4 regions of the Pseudoalteromonas sp. 5Ae-yellow genome follow, and region 2 is predicted to be linked to each of the others. Evidence: predicted binding sites of a transcription regulator. Region 2 holds the regulator's gene; each other region holds the start of a gene.
The links. The regulator sigma-54, encoded in region 2, starts transcription at its own class of promoters, with help from an activator protein. The targets are predictions, from matches to a motif close to GTTGGCACGNNNNTNGNNT.
Positions count from the first base shown of each region.

Region 1 (4,221 bases), on a different contig from region 2:
AACTGCTTGCCTTTAAGGGCGTTAACTGTAAGGTCGTTATCACGGTTATGAATACCGATAACCATACCTTCGTATACTTCAACACCGTGACCGATGAATAAACGGCCGCGCTCTTGTAAGTTGAATAATGCGTTAGTAAGTGCTTTACCAGTTGCGTTTGCAATCATTACGCCGTTCTTACGAACACCGATAGCGCCACCTTTATGAGGACCATAATGATCGAACGTATGGTACATAAGACCAGAACCCGAAGTAAGCGTCATGAAATCAGTTTGGAAACCAATTAAACCACGGCTTGGGATCATGAAGTCTAAACGCATACGGCCTTTGCCATCTGGAGTCATGTTAGTAAGTTCACCTTTACGTAGGCCAACTTGTTCCATAACAGAACCTTGATGCTCTTCTTGACAGTCAATAGTCACTGTTTCAAACGGTTCTTCTAGAACGCCATCTACAGTACGTAAGATAACTTCTGGACGAGAAACTGAAAGCTCGTAACCTTCACGACGCATGTTTTCGATTAAGATACCTAGGTGTAATTCACCACGACCAGAAACACGGAAGCTATCTGGGCTAGCAGTATCTTCAACGCGAAGTGCTACGTTGTGTACTAATTCTTTGTCTAAACGCTCACGGATATTACGTGACGTTACAAACTTACCTTCTTTACCACAGAAAGGTGAGTTATTTACAGAGAATGTCATTGTTACAGTTGGCTCATCAACACTTAGTGGTGGTAATGCTTCAACGTTTCCTGGGAAACAAACTGTATCAGAAATCTTAAGCTCACCAATACCTGTTACAGTTACGATGTTACCAGCGTAAGCTCTATCAGTTTCGATACGCTCAAGACCTAGGTAGCTTTGTACTGCACCAATTTTACCATTACGTGTAGTGCCATCAGCACTGATAATAGTAACTTGTTGGTTAGGAGCAACAGAACCACGTTTTATACGACCAATACCAACTACACCAACATAAGAGTTGTAATCTAGTTGAGAAATTTGCATTTGGAAGTCACCTTCAGGATCTGCATCCGGTGGTGATACTTCTTCAACGATCATCTTGAACATAGGTTCCATGTTGTCTGATGGTTCGTCTAAATCTAGTGTTGCCCAACCGTTGATTGCTGAAGCGTAGATTACTTTAAAGTCTAACTGTTCGTCAGTCGCGCCAAGGTTGTCGAATAAATCAAAGATTTGATCCATAACCCAATCTGGACGAGCGCCTGGCTTATCAATTTTATTGATAACGACGATTGGTTTTAAGCCTTGCGCGAATGCTTTTTGCGTAACGAAACGCGTTTGCGGCATTGGACCTTCTTGAGCATCAACAAGTAATAATACTGAGTCAGCCATCGAAAGTACGCGTTCAACTTCACCACCGAAATCGGCGTGTCCCGGGGTATCTACGATATTGATATGGTAGTCATTCCAAGAAATGGCTGTGTTTTTAGCCAAAATGGTAATACCACGTTCTTTCTCAATGTCGTTTGAGTCCATCACGCGCTCTTCGTTACCGCCGCGTGTTTCTAATGTACCTGATTGCTCAAGTAGTTTGTCAACCAGTGTTGTTTTACCATGGTCAACGTGCGCGATAATCGCTATATTTCTTAACTGTTCGATGCTCATATATTTACTCAGAGAAATTAAATTCTCATTGATCCTGCAAGATCTACGCACTCATCCACGCTTTCGCGAGATGTCCCAGCATAGGATTTAAAAGGGCGCATATTATCCCTCATTAATGACATGGATGAAAGTTTATCCAATATAAATTTCAAAACTTTCTCAATACTTTTACTAAGTATCTGTTTTATATATGACAATTATATGAATTAAATTTCAAATTTTTTTTGAAAAACAGCCTTTTTGGCTATTTTGCTGATCTTTTTGGTACTCTTTTGCATTTAGGTTATGCTATTTCCGAGCGATTAAATTAGCAGCAAATTGTGCCCTGTAAATTTTGCACCAAAAAGGAAAATTTACGCACCAATATAGTGCGTTTGTACATTCCATTTTGATGCAACGATATTTTTTTAATTTATAAACAGCTAGTTATAAAAATGGCACAAAATCAGCTTAGTAAATCCCAAAGCAATTATGCAGCAATAACAAAACCCAATAGTTGGAGGACACATGTCACAATCGGTTTTAGATTTTATTAAAGAAAATGACGTCAAGTTCATTGATTTACGCTTTACTGACACTAAGGGTAAAGAACAACATATATCTATTCCTCATCACCAAGTTGATGAAGACTTTTTTGAAGACGGTAAAATGTTTGACGGTTCTTCAATTGCAGGCTGGAAAGGCATAAACGAATCAGACATGGTATTAATGCCAGTTGCTGAATCAATCAAACTAGACCCTTTCACTGAAGAATCAACATTAATCGTACGTTGTGACGTAGTAGAGCCTTCAACACTTCAAGGTTATGAGCGCGACCCGCGTTCTGTTGCTAAGCGTGCTGAAGATTACATGCGCTCTACAGGTATTGCAGATACAGTTTTATTTGGCCCTGAGCCAGAGTTTTTCGTATTTGACGACGTTAAATACAAATCAGATATGTCTGGTTCTATGTACAAAATTGATTCTAAGCAAGCTGCTTGGAACTCAGATAAAGAATATGCAGATGGCAACACAGGTCACCGTCCAGGTATTAAAGGCGGTTACTTCCCAGTTGCTCCTGTTGATGACTTCCAAGATTGGCGTTCAGCTACGTGTCTAGTTCTAGAAGAAATGGGTCAAGTAGTAGAAGCACATCACCACGAAGTTGCAACAGCAGGTCAAAACGAGATTGCTACTCGCTTTAATACAATGGTATTAAAAGCGGATGAAATCCAAGAAATGAAATATGTTATCCATAACATGGCTCACTTATACGGTAAAACAGCAACGTTTATGCCTAAGCCAGTTGTTGGTGATAACGGTTCTGGTATGCATTGTCACCAGTCACTTGCTAAAGACGGTGTTAACCTTTTTGCTGGCGATAAGTACGGCGGTCTTTCTGAAGATGCACTTTACTACATTGGCGGTATCATTAAGCATGCTAAAGCAATTAACGCTTTTGCAAACGCATCTACTAACTCGTACAAACGTTTAGTACCAGGTTTTGAAGCACCAGTTATGCTTGCGTACTCTGCACGTAACCGTTCTGCATCAATCCGTATCCCAGTGGTTCCATCTGAAAAAGGTCGTCGTATTGAAGTACGCTTCCCGGATCCAACAGCTAACCCATACCTTGCTTTCTCAGCAATGCTTATGGCTGGCCTTGATGGTATCAAAAACAAGATCCACCCTGGCGATGCTATGGATAAAGATTTATACGACTTACCAGCTGAAGAAGCAGCAGAAATTCCAACTGTTGCAGCATCACTTGACGAAGCACTATCTGCACTTAGCGCAGACCGTGAATTCTTAACTCAAGGTGGCGTATTCACTGACGACTTAATCGATGCTTACATCGAACTTAAGTCTAAAGAAGTTGAAAAGCTTAACATGACAACTCACCCAGTTGAGTTTGAAATGTACTACAGCTGTTAATATAAGCTGTAAAAAATATGTGTGTTCTCAAGCCCGCTTTGCGGGCTTTTTTAATGGTAAAATTAGTCAATCTCCACTAAAGTTAAGTTACCGATAAAAATGCAGGGCTGCAGAGTGAATAACAAGATTTTATTACTATTAATTACTTTAGGATTAAGTAATTATGGTTATGCCGGTGAAACAAAAATATACGCTTGGAAAGATAAAAATGGCGTATTAGTGTTCTCTGACACCCCTCATAGAGGTGCTAAAGAGGTAAAGCTTACCAGCCAAGATCTTAATATGCCTGCAACAAATACTGACATTTTTGACGAGCAACCCCAGCCTCAACAAGCGGCCTTTAGTATTGCCATTTCCTCACCTGATCATAACCAGACTATTCGTGAAAATACCGGCACTGTTTATGTTACTAGCCGAATAAAACCGCGCTTTGAAACTGGTTTTACTATACAACTTTTTATTGATGGTAAAGCACACGGCCCTGCCAGTGACAGCTCAACCTTTGCAATAAGGGATGTAGAACGTGGTCAGCACACACTACAATTAAAGCTTTTTAATAGTAAAAACCAAGTTATTGCTACAAGCGAGCCCTGTATGTTTTTTATGCACCGAAAAGGGCTAAGCCTAAGTAATTAAATTGGGGTATTACTAATCGTGCAGCAGTGTATTTTACCGT
Region 1 covers NZ_JACGWD010000001.1:90,150-94,370, forward strand. The annotation lists gene typA (translational GTPase TypA) at 1-1,631, opposite strand, end outside; gene glnA (glutamate--ammonia ligase) at 2,139-3,545, shown strand; gene H4J63_RS00410 (DUF4124 domain-containing protein) at 3,660-4,181, shown strand.
Region 1: the regulator sigma-54 is predicted to act here: its motif matches at 2,065-2,083, upstream of glnA (glutamate--ammonia ligase).

Region 2 (4,221 bases):
TTTATAACTGTTTATTCTTGTTCATTAAAACGTTGTGCTATTAATTCTCCAACAGCATGTAAAGCTTGCTCAGAATCGGGGCCTTTACATACAACTTTTACTTCTTTGCCTTGGCTACTTTCAAGTAACATTAATGCAAGTACGCTATCGCCTGCAGCTTCTTTGTCATCTTGAAATAATGTAATTGTCGCATCAAACTGCACTGCTAATTGGGCAAGCACGGTGGCTGCTCTGGCGTGCAATCCTAATTTGTTTTTTATTAAAAAAGTGTCTTCACAATGCATAACTTACTCTACCTAAGCTGAACAGGTGATTATTCAGCTATATTATTTTTCTTGTTCGCGATGGCGAATTTTAACATTGGGATGTGTCATTGCAAAACTTTCACCGATAGTTTGCGCTAAATATACAGAGCGATGTTGTCCGCCTGTACACCCAATAGCAATGGTTAAATAACTGCGGTTATTTCGCTCTAAGTGCGGTAACCATGTTTGTACAAATGTCTGAATTTGCCATGTGAATTTTTGCACTATGCTGTGATTGGCCAAATAATCTTTAACGGGTTGATCTAACCCATTTAAAGGTTTTAATTCAGGTTCCCAATGTGGATTTGGTAAAAAGCGTGCATCAAATACGTAATCTGCTTCTTTTGGTATACCGTATTTAAAACCAAACGATTCAAACGTGACAATTAGTTGCTTATCTTTTTTACCTAAAATCTTTTCACGAATAGATTCTGCAAGTTGGTGAACGCTTAAATCAGTTGTGTCTATCATAAAGTCGGCGCGGGTGATTAATACATCAAGTAATTCTTTTTCTTTTTTGATGGCTAAATCAAGAGGCAGCGAGTCAATTGATAGTGGGTGTAACCTGCGTGTTTCTGAAAAGCGTTTTATTAATGTTTGATCGTCGCTATCTAAATAAAATAACGTAGGATTTGCAAAGCCTGGTAAGTATTCAAAAATATCGTTAAATTCATCTTGCTCTTTAGGGATGTTGCGCACATCAATGCTAACAGCAATTTTATCGTAGCTATCAGACACACTGCGAACTAATGAAGGAAGCAAGTTAACTGGAATATTATCTACGCAATAATAACCTAAATCTTCTACAATGCGTAAAGCAACCGACTTTCCAGAACCAGAACGGCCGCTTATGATAATTAACTCCATTTAACACCCTTTATAAAACTATGATTGATCGACAATAACTTGGTAAAGCTCAGCATCTGATTTTGCACAGCGTAACTGTTTACAAAAATCTTTGTTGTTTAGTTTATCAGCAATGGTTGCGAGAGTCTTTAAGTGCTGTTGGTTATCGCCATCTGGTACGATGAGTGCGACAAAAATATCAACAGGACGATTATCTATTGCATCAAAATTTATTGGAGTTTCGCTAACGAGTACTAAAGCTAAAGGCTCTTCTGCACCGCTCATTCGACCATGAGGAATGGCAATGCCACGCCCAATACCTGTACTACCCAGTTTCTCTCTGCTCATTAAAGCAGTAAGGATATCCTGTTGCGGTAAATACGGAAGTTTGTCGTGAGCAAGTTCGCTAATGAACTCTAAAATTCTTTTTTTGCTATTAAAAAGGACCGCAGCTTTGCTGCAGTCCTGGCATATAAGTGAGCTTAATTTCATCATATTAGTGTCGAGCAAGCTTCTCTTTGTGTTTAATCACTTGTCGATCGAGCTTGTCGATCAACGAGTCAATGGCGGCATACATATCTTGATGTTCCGTAGAGGCAAATAGCTCAGCACCACTTACATGTATTGTGGCTTCTGCTTTTTGATTTAATTTTTCTACATCGAGAATGACATGAACATTATTAATATGATCAGAGTGTCTTTCTAGCTTCGCAAATTTGGTATTAATATAGTCTCTTAGTGAATCGGTTAATTCTACGTGACGACCAGTTAAGTTTAGTTGCATAAGCATTACCCTCTTTGTTTAGCGTCTTAAATCAAACTTTTACGTTGATTTGACGGTGGAATAGCCAGAGACTCGCGGTATTTTGCGATTGTACGTCTCGCTACTTTAATTCCTTGCTCAGCCAATATATCCGCTATTTTGCTATCACTCAATGGTTTTGCTGAGTTTTCTGCTGCGATTAATTTTCTGATGAGCGCACGTATTGCTGTAGATGAACATTCACCCCCATTTTCGGTGCTTACATGGCTTGAGAAAAAGTATTTAAGCTCAAATATGCCACGAGGTGTATGCATATATTTTTGAGTTGTTACGCGCGAAATTGTTGATTCGTGCATTTCGACCATTTCAGCAACATCATTTAAAACCATTGGTTTCATGGCCTCAGGGCCGTGTTCAAAAAAGCCTTGTTGCTGCTTAACAATACAATTAGTTACTTTTAATAGTGTGTCGTTTCTACTTTCTAAGCTTTTAATAAACCATTTAGCTTCTTGTAAATGTGAGCGAATAAACTGGCTGTCACCACTGGATTTTACAGTGCGAGACATTGCAGCGTATTGGCTATTAACACGAATTTTAGGCATGCTATCTGGATTTAACTCAACAACCCAGCGGCCTTTAATTTTTTTAACTGACACATCAGGAATAACATACTCAGATTCTTCTCTTACAATAGTATCTGCAGGCTTAGGGCTAAGAGTATGTATTAATGTCATTACTTCTTTAAGCTCTTCTTCTTTGAGTTTAGTCTTCTTCATTAATGTACGATAGTCACGAGCTGCTAATAAATCAATATGCTCGGTTAAAATCATTTTCGTTTCATTAATGTAAGGTGTTTCTTTATCAAACTGGTTAAGCTGAATACATAAACACTCTTGTAAACTACGTGCAGCAATACCGACAGGATCAAACAGTTGGATGCGCTTTAATACAGCTTCAATTTCATCAAGTTCAACTTCGTTATCTTCTTCGTTTTCTTGATTAAAGCTTTCTAAAATCTCTTCGCAGCTTAGTGTTAAAATACCTGAATCATCAACTGCTTCTACAATCGCAATAGCAATAGCTTCATCGGTAGGACTAAATGGCGTTAATTGTAACTGCCACATTAAGTACTCGTGGAGCGTCTCTGTTGAGGCGCCTTGGTAGATTGACTCGTCTTCAGGCATTGGACCTGATGATGCTGCAGGAGCAGCACTCATGTACTCATCCCAGCTAACATCCATAGCCATGTCGTCACTTAGCGTGTCTTTTGCAAGTGCTTCACCACTATCTTGTTCGTATTCGCTTGGAGCATCGTCGGCCGATGCGCTAACAGTTATGTCATCGGTATCTGCTTTTTGCTCGTTTTTACCAGCAGCGTCTTCGGAATAGTCTGGTTCTTCAACCTCTAATAGCGGGTTGCTGTCGAGAGCTTCTTGTATTTCTTGCTGGAGATCCAATGTACTGAGTTGCAACAAACGAATAGCTTGTTGCAGCTGTGGAGTCATTGTAAGTTGCTGGCCCATGCGCAGCTGTAGTGATTGCCTCATGTATCTCTAACAATCCTTTTATGTTGTTATAATTAATACTAGCAGATGCTTAAAGACATGGCGTAAATGTTACAGCCTAAATTGCTCGCCTAAGTAAACATCGCGTACTGTTTTATCATTTAATACGTGTTCTGGAGTACCTGATGCAATCAGCTCCCCATGAGAAACAATGTAGGCTTTTTCACAAACATCAAGGGTTTCTCTTACGTTATGATCGGTAATTAATACACCAATCCCACGATTTTTGAGATGTTCTATTATTTTCTTTATATCTAATACCGAAATCGGGTCAACACCTGCAAATGGTTCATCCAATAATATAAATTTAGGATCGGCTGCCAGCGCACGTGCTATTTCCACGCGGCGACGTTCGCCACCCGATAACGCCATACCTTGGCTATCACGAATGTGTTGTATGCTAAATTCATCTAATAATTTATCGAGAGTGTCTTCTCGGGCTTGTTTATTTAACTCTTTGCGTGTTTCTAAAATAGCCATTAAGTTTTGATAAACAGTCAGTTTTCTAAAAATTGAAGACTCTTGTGGTAAGTAGCCAATGCCTAATCTAGCACGACTATGCATAGGTAAAAGAGTAATATCGTTATCATCGATAGAAATTTTACCTTTGTCGCTAGGTACAAGTCCCACAATCATATAAAACGTGGTGGTTTTACCTGCGCCGTTAGGACCAAGTAAACCAACAATACTGCCAGCTTTTACTTCAAGGCCAACGTTTTTGACAACTTCACGACCTTTATAG
Region 2 covers NZ_JACGWD010000008.1:10,449-14,669, forward strand. The annotation lists gene H4J63_RS03760 (HPr family phosphocarrier protein) at 12-284, opposite strand; gene rapZ (RNase adapter RapZ) at 327-1,172, opposite strand; gene ptsN (PTS IIA-like nitrogen regulatory protein PtsN) at 1,191-1,643, opposite strand; gene hpf (ribosome hibernation promoting factor) at 1,648-1,935, opposite strand; gene H4J63_RS03780 (RNA polymerase factor sigma-54) at 1,962-3,461, opposite strand; gene lptB (LPS export ABC transporter ATP-binding protein) at 3,531-4,221, opposite strand, start outside.

Region 3 (4,221 bases), on a different contig from region 2:
GCATCCATGTGGTTCTTGTTTTTGAAAGGGAAACCAGTAGCAAGTACAGTGCCTGCAAGAACCGTAGTTTTGCTAACGCGTAGACGTTTACTGTTTAACTGAGTGCCTTGACCGCGAGATGCAGTGAAAAGCTCACCACGAATTGGATCATAAATAACAGCTTGGTCTAAACGACCTTTAACTTTAAGTGCGATAGAAACCGCGTAATGAGGGATACCTTTGATGAAGTTAGTTGTTCCATCGATAGGATCTACAATCCATTGGTAATCATCATCCTTGCCTTTATGCTCACCTAGTTCTTCACCAACAATTGAGTGAGTAGGGTAAGACTGTAAAATAGTGTCACGAATTACGGCTTCGGCTTCTTTATCAATGTTAGTTACTAAGTCGTTAGCGCCTTTTTGTTGCACTTCAACTTTTGATAAATCTTCACTTGCGCGAAGTAAAATTTTGCCTGCGTTGCGCGCAGCGCGAACCGCAATGTTTAACATTGGATGCATGGTATTACCTTTGGGTTGTAAAAGAACGTTTATATATTTCAGCCGGCGTATTTTAGCGACTTTTGCCATAAAGTAAACAATAAACCCCAAATACTTGTGTTTGTTTTTTATACAAGATTGAAAAGTTTATATATTTTTAAAAAATAATTATCTGCATTTAAATAAATTAAATTTAAATAACACTTTACCTAAAGTTAACTTGAGGTTTTATCGTACTCCTAACTTAACTGATAGGATAACATTATGTATTTAGAGCACGTAAACTTAGTCGCGAGTGATATAGATAGTATGCTTACATTTTATCGCGCTGTATTTCCACATTGGTCGATTAGAAGTGAGGGCAGAGGCGATTGGCATGGAAAACCAAGACGCTGGGTACACTTTGGGGATGACACGCATTATATTGCGATAAGCGATCATGGTGAGGCTGAAAACAGAAGCTTATCGGGCCATCAAGTTGGTTTTGCACACTTTGCTTATGTAACTAATAATTTAAGCGCAGTAGTAATGCGCTTAAATAAAGCGGGTTTTACTCTAAGTAAGCAAGGTAGTGAGAACCCTTTTAGAAAGAATGTTTATTTTGTTGACCCCGCAGGGTTTGAAGTAGAATTTGTAGAATATTTAAGTGATATCCCGAGTGAGCGAAATAACGATTTATAATAGGTTAACCACCGCAAAGTGCGGTGCTTAACGAGGCTTTATGAACGATTATTTCCAGCGCCAAGTTGTGTTTTTAGCTCATTAGCAAAGCTCATAAATTTTTCTTTAATTGTGCGCTTTATTTTTACTTCGACTGAGCCCATTACTGCCTTTCCTTCAATGTGAATAGTAGGACCTTGGCGTTTGTTAAGCGACACAGATTTATTTTCAAGGCTACTTAAAATACAAAACATTTTAGACACTACATTTACATGCTCTGGTACGTAAATCTCATCACTACCAAAAATACAGTTAACGTGAATAGTTACATTTTGATGCGCAAAAATGGCATCGGTAAAATCTAGCACCACCGATCCCATAAAGTTACTCAAATATATATTCTTTGGCACGACCCACTGACCGCTTCGCTCGTTAGAGCCTAAAATGCTGCGTAATGTAAAATCATCATCACTGTTTTGTTGTGCACTATAATGTGGTGTAAATTGCGATTGTTTTTCTGCTTTATATTGCTGATCAGTATTAAGTGTTAAATCTTCTACTAAGGCTAAAAGAGCTTCGTTATTAAGTGCATCCATCGCGTTATCTAAGCGTCTCTCAAATGCATCAACAGAAATCACCCCATGACTGTAATTATAAATTAATTGATCAATTACTTGTTCGCGTACTTGCTCTATTGGGCGGTCTTCGACTTTTACAGACATGGGGCATTCCTTATTATGTTTGCTATTAATACTGCTTCTGATGTTTATATGCAAAGCACGCACCAAATATAATAATCTTAATTATCAATGGTTTAATTTTTAATGATGTTTTATGTTTTGTTATATTAACGATAGATTAACCAAAAATGCAATTATCTAGTTATTTTCACTATTTGAGAAAGTTTTACCGAGTAGCCTGTAAATAGTTACACAGCTATAGATAGTGCCTTATCCCAGGATTACATCAAGTTATTGAAATATATATATAAATAAAGTTGGCCTAAAGCTCGCATTAGTTAAAGTGTCTTTAATCAAAAGGAGAAAGATTATGAAAACATTTAACAAATCTATTATCGCAGCTCTAGTTCTTGGTACTACGGCTATGGGTGCCCAAGCAAACAGCTGGGAAAACGAAAGTAAAGATGCTTGGATTGATGGTAAGGCAGAAACAGTTCTACTTATGAACACTAATCTAAACAACTTTGACATTAACACTGATGTAAAAAATGGCAAGGTAGTACTTACAGGTAAAGTTAATAGCGAGCTTGATAAAGAGCTAGCAGAAGAACTTGTACTTAGCCTAGATGGCGTATCTGATGTTGAAAACAGCCTTACCGTTGTTAAAAGCATGGACACAAAGGATAGAAGCAAAGACATGATGGACGATGATGATAACGACCTAACGGACGCTAAAATCACCACTGTAATCACAACTCGCTTCCTGTTTGATTCAGAAGTTGGTGGTACAGACATCGATGTTGATACCGACAACGGTATAGTAACTCTGAATGGCTCAGTAGAGTCTGAAGCTGAAAAACAACTAGCAGTTAAAATTGCTAAAAATGCTGAAGATGTTCGTGACGTAGTTGATAAACTATCTATTACTGCTGAATAACACATTATAGTTAAGGCCCACTAACACTGGGCTTTACGCCTTTTTAATGCTTAATTTAAATGGAGTTTAATCATGGATATTATTCGTATAATACTTTCAGTTTTATTGCCGCCATTAGGTGTATTTTTGCAAGTTGGCTTAGGTATGCATTTTTGGTTAAATATTTTATTAACACTGTTAGGTTATTTCCCAGGGTTAATACATGCGATCTACATTATTGCGAAAAAATAATGACAGATTATATATTGTGTAAGCCGACTACTGAGGTTTAGCTAAATAAAAACTTCAGTACTGATCGGCTCACAATATTAGTTTTTAAAGTAAATATTTATTATCAAAATCTAATTTTTAATTTACTCAAACTAAGTGATTTATTTCATGTAACTCACTCCCAACATTCCCTCAGCCACACCTATCGTTTACTTCAATTAAGCTTTCTAACTAACAGTAGTGTTCTGATTCTGTATTGATGCCATTTAGGAAATCTTTAACATTAGTTTATTTATATATCTACAATACGCGATTAATTACTCTATTATTAAGTGGCAATATTACCATCACTTCTAGTGTTATCATTAAACCGAGTTTTTACGCATATTGAGGTAGCTAATTGAATATTCGACTTATACTGTCAGGCGTTGTGTCATTCGTTTTTTATTTTAGTTGGGCCTACTGGGCAAACAGTTCGGCAGATATTGCTAAATCGGTCACGCTTCAAGCTGCATTAGTGCAAGGTTTGTATAGTGGATTTGTAACACTGTTTTTTACCTTTATTTTAGAAAAGGTCGTCAACAAGTATAAGTCTAGTTATGTAACGCTTGCGTTTGTAACTCCAATTATTTGTATGTTTCATTCTAAAACACCACAAAACGTAGCAATACGACAAAGCTTCAATAATGCAATTAACTCTAGCGCCTCGTATTTAGGTAACAAAAAAATAGCAGGTGTACTTTTTTCGCCTATTATTCCGATTACTGTTCAATCGAGCTTAGTGATTATAGTGAATGTAATTAATGAGACACCTAATTTGGCACTTACAGTAGCTCCAAGCATATTTTTTACAGCCTTGTATGCCTACACATATATGTTAGCTTTACTTAAAAAAATAGAGCGTTAAATATAAAAGACTACATGTTGAAGGAAGGTTTTTATAATTTAGTGCAGAGAATATAGTGGAAGATATCTTACGTTTTATGTTTATACCCGCCTAAAAGATTACTATTTAAGCAGTTAGCTTACTGATTATTAAAATAAAGGTTTTTGGTAGTGACAAGCACCTAAAAAGTTTTTATACTGCAGTCCGCTTTAGTCGCTCTGTGACTAAACGCTTCAAAAATTAACTGTCTTGCAGTTATATAAAAGTTGGCCCCTTAGCTCAGTTGGTTAGAGCACACGACTCATAATCGTTAGGTCCCCAGTTCGAGTCTGGGAGGGGCCACCACTTTTACAAACTTTCCAAAAATAC
Region 3 covers NZ_JACGWD010000006.1:421-4,641, reverse strand. The annotation lists gene suhB (inositol-1-monophosphatase) at 1-500, opposite strand, end outside; gene H4J63_RS02785 (VOC family protein) at 744-1,160, shown strand; gene H4J63_RS02780 (LiaF domain-containing protein) at 1,199-1,861, opposite strand; gene H4J63_RS02775 (BON domain-containing protein) at 2,190-2,756, shown strand; gene H4J63_RS02770 (YqaE/Pmp3 family membrane protein) at 2,829-2,987, shown strand; gene H4J63_RS02765 (hypothetical protein) at 3,367-3,873, shown strand; tRNA gene H4J63_RS02760 (tRNA-Ile) at 4,121-4,197, shown strand.
Region 3: the regulator sigma-54 is predicted to act here: its motif matches at 2,136-2,154, upstream of H4J63_RS02775 (BON domain-containing protein).

Region 4 (4,221 bases), on a different contig from region 2:
GAAGTATGACTATTACGATGTGTTTTTAATTAATAACAATGGGCTTATTTATTACACTCAAGCTAGAGAATCTGATTATCAAACAAACATATTAAAAGGGAAATATGCGAGTTCAAATTTAGGAGATTTAATTAAAGAGGTTAAACAATCTAAAAGTTTTAGTATTGCTGATTACAAACCGTATGCACCAAGTAATGGAGAACCCGCTGCGTTTATTGCTATACCTGTTGATGGTAGCGATACAATAGTTGCTTTACAGCTTTCGAGCAAAGGGACTAATCAAATAATGGGTGTTCGCGAAGGGATGGGAGAAACTGGTGAGAGTTACCTAGTTGGAGAAGATAAGCTAATGCGTTCTGATTCATATCTTGACCCAGAAGGACATTCACTCAAAGCAAGTTTTGCAGGAACTGTAACAAATAATGGTGCTGATACAGAGGCTGTAAATTTAGCTTTAAATGCTCAACATGGTACTAAAATAATAAAAGATTATAATGGAAATAACGTACTTTCTGCCTTCGATAGTATAAAGATTGGAGATTTTAGCTGGATTATATTAAGTGAAATTGACTAATCAGAAGCATTTGCACCAGTCCATCAGACTGTGCTTTTTAGTGTGATTTCTATAATAGTAGCTGCAATTGTTGTTGTATTTATTGGTGTTTTCTTTTCTCGAAAAATAGCGACTCCAATAATTGTAGCTTCCACTTTTGCTAAAAAAGTGGCGGCAGGAGATCTTAGCAGTAATATCGAAGTTAATTCACACGATGAGGTAGGCATGCTACAAGTTGCATTGCATACCATGTTAGAAAATCTCAGAAAAATGATTGGTGAATTATCTAACGTTGCAGTTCAGCAAGGCAGTACAGCAACAGAGCTTGCCTCAGTTACTGAGCAAACTAGCTTAGCAGTTACCGAGCAGCAAGCACAAACTATACAAGTTGCAGCCGCCACTACCGAAATGACTGAAACAGTAAAAGAGATAGCGAGTACAACTGCTAGTGCATCATTATTATGTGAAAATATTCAAAGAATGGCTCGAGAAGGCTCTGAAAATAATGATAGTACTTACAACGCACTTGTTTCTCTTGGAGAAGCTACAAAAAAATCAGCACATGAAGTGACGGAGTTGAAGCATAATTCAGAAAAAATAGTGAATGTATTAGGCGTTATTAAAAAGATAGCTGATCAGACTAATTTACTTGCTTTGAACGCAGCAATTGAAGCAGCTAGAGCTGGTGAACAAGGGCGTGGTTTTGCTGTTGTTGCTGATGAAGTACGAAGCTTAGCTAAGTCTACGCAAGAGTCTACAATGGAGGTTGAAGTGATCATTGAAGCTGTTGTTAGTGCCAGTAACGCAGCTGTTCAAGCAATGACAGACAATGTAGGACAAACAACTCAAGTTCAGGAAATAGCTAAGAAAGCAAACTTAATCAATAGTAATGTAGGCAAAGCAGTAGATGAAATATTTGATATGGTTGTTCAAATTGCAACCGCCTCTGAACAGCAGGCAACCACCATCGATGAAATATCACGAAATATAGGTGTCATAAATATGGGTATATCAGAGACCGAGCAGGCAGTTAGGGATATTGCACAATCAAGTAGCGAATTGTCTAGGATGGCAAACGGTTTAAATGATGAGGCCCAAAAGTTTAGTCTTTAACTTACTCTATTAATTTAGAAATCTTTGATTTAATGACGCTAATCATACAGATATAACTACGGTAGGATGTTACAGGGACGTACCATAAAAGACGTAAATAAGCGCGTGCCAAATAGTGCACGCGCATAAGTAAATATTAGAGTTGGTGAGACACTCTGCAACCGATGAGCTCGTAAATTACAAACTTCCAACATAATTATGTTTTATTCTAACATGTTAAATAACGCTAATTTTGTTACGAATGATTTTTACGCCATCCATATTTTCTAAAAACTTTTGAGCTAGTGCGCGCTGAAAACCAGTTTGTGCTTCACCATATAAATCTACTTCACCATTTTTTACCTGCACACGAATATCACTTAACGCTAGGTTAGGATTAGTTCGTAGGGTGTTGGTGATAGCTTGTTGTAAGTTAGGTTGAGTGGCTACACTGCTTACTACGGCCATGTTGGTTGCTGCACTTACCTTTGTAGCGCAAGCTAATAAAAATAAACAACAAAATGATACTAAAGCGATAGTTAACTTGAAGCGGTTCATAACTTAATCCTTACATTACGGTGAATAGTGCAGCCACAAAATGGAAATTCCATCGGCTAGGTTATTATTGTAGTTACAATTTCGGTGCCAATATTAACGCCATGAAATATAAGGGGATTTTATTAAGTGGAAATTCAGGTGGGCAAAAATTACATTTAAATGAGTATGAGTTACATGCTTGGGTTACATATGTAACAGGTACAAGTGACAGAGCTATAAAGCTTGCATTAAAAAGCCGACAAAAGCCGGCTTAGTATAAAAATGTTTTAGGTTACTTTTTCTTTTTAACCTTAGCCTTTTTCTTGGCTTTCATTTTTACTGGATCTTTACGCTTTTTAGCTGGTGGCTTCGCTTCTTTATGCTGTGGCTCGACACCTCTAATTACACGGCGTTTTAATTTTTGTTCAACGTAGCGCTCTACTTTATATAAAATACCAATATCGTGTGCTTCAACTAGCGATATTGCTATCCCTTTTTTACCAGCACGGCCAGTACGACCAATACGGTGTACATATACGTCGGCAGTACGCGGCATATCAAAGTTAATAACGTGGCTGATGTCAGATACGTCAATACCACGTGCAGCTACGTCGGTAGCAACTAATATGCTTGTTTTGCCACTGTGGAAGTTTTCCATGGCTTTCATACGTTTGTCTTGTGGCATTTCGCCGCGTAACCACGCTGCTTTTACATCATTAGTTGTAAGTTCGCCAATCAATGTTTCTAAGCGTTCGCGAGTTTTAACAAACACAATCGCTTTAGTTACGTCAGGATTTTTTAGCGTATTAACTAATAATTCAAGTTTGTGATGATAATCGTCGGCTAAATGTACCCATTGGTGAATTTTAGCCTTTTCTTTACGTGACGATTCGGCTTCTAATAGAGCTGGGTCGTTTAATGTTTTTTCAGCAAACCTTTCTACGCTGTCACCTTCAAGTGTTGCTGAGAATAAAAAACATTGGCGACGATTTTTAGCTTCGTCACAAATACGGCTCATTTCTTTTTTGAAACCCATATCTAACATGCGATCTGCTTCATCGATAATAAGCATTTCTACGTGTTCAGCATGAAAGTTTTCGGTTTCTAGGTATTCCATTAATCGACCTGGTGTGGCGATTAAAATATCGTTATTTTTTTCAAAAATTTCTTTATGCGTGCCGTAGTTAATACCGCCTGTTACTACACCAATTTTTAGGTGTGTGCGCTTAGCTAGCAGTTCACATTGTTCATGAATTTGATAAGCCAACTCACGAGTTGGGGTCATAACGAGTACGCGCGCAAAACCAGGGTCACGACGTGGGAAATCCAGTAAGTACTGAATAGCCGGAATTAAAAATGCCGCTGTTTTACCTGTACCAGTAGGCGCAGATGCTAAAATGTCGCGCCCCTGTAGTGCTTCAGGAATAGCTTGTTGTTGAATGCTGGTTGGCGTCTCGTAGCCCATTTTATTAATGGCATCGAGTAGCTTGTTATCAAGATCAAATTCAGAAAATTGCATAGAGTGTCTAAAATAAGGGACAATTACCCTGATTATACGCGCTATGCTGCGCTTGGTGAATGAAAAGGTGAAAAAATGTCTGGTTTTGTATTTAAACAATTTAAAGTTGAACACGACCACTGTGCAATGAAAGTTTCTACCGATGGCATTTTGCTTGGTGCATGGGCTAATTTAAGCGGCGCAAAGTCATTACTTGATATAGGCACCGGCACCGGCTTACTAGCACTAATGTGTAAGCAGCGCAGTAATGAGCTTGATATAACTGCGGTAGAAATTGACGAAAGCGCCTATACCCAAGCATTAAAAAATGTAGCTAATAGTCCGTGGCCAACTATAAGTATTACGCACCAAACTATTCAACGCTTTAGTAGTGAAGTTAAATTTGACGTGGTTATCTCTAATCCACCGTATTTTAATCACAGTTTAAAAGGCGATAATGCTGCGCGTAATGCCGCACGCCATACAGACGGCCTAAGTTTTGAAGAGTTAATTAATGCGTTTAAACGCTTAAGCCATAGCC
Region 4 covers NZ_JACGWD010000014.1:25,508-29,728, forward strand. The annotation lists gene H4J63_RS20255 (hypothetical protein) at 1-574, shown strand, start outside; gene H4J63_RS20520 (methyl-accepting chemotaxis protein) at 617-1,666, shown strand; gene H4J63_RS05965 (BON domain-containing protein) at 1,883-2,203, opposite strand; gene srmB (ATP-dependent RNA helicase SrmB) at 2,475-3,701, opposite strand; gene H4J63_RS05975 (tRNA1(Val) (adenine(37)-N6)-methyltransferase) at 3,777-4,221, shown strand, end outside.
Region 4: the regulator sigma-54 is predicted to act here: its motif matches at 2,277-2,295, upstream of H4J63_RS05965 (BON domain-containing protein).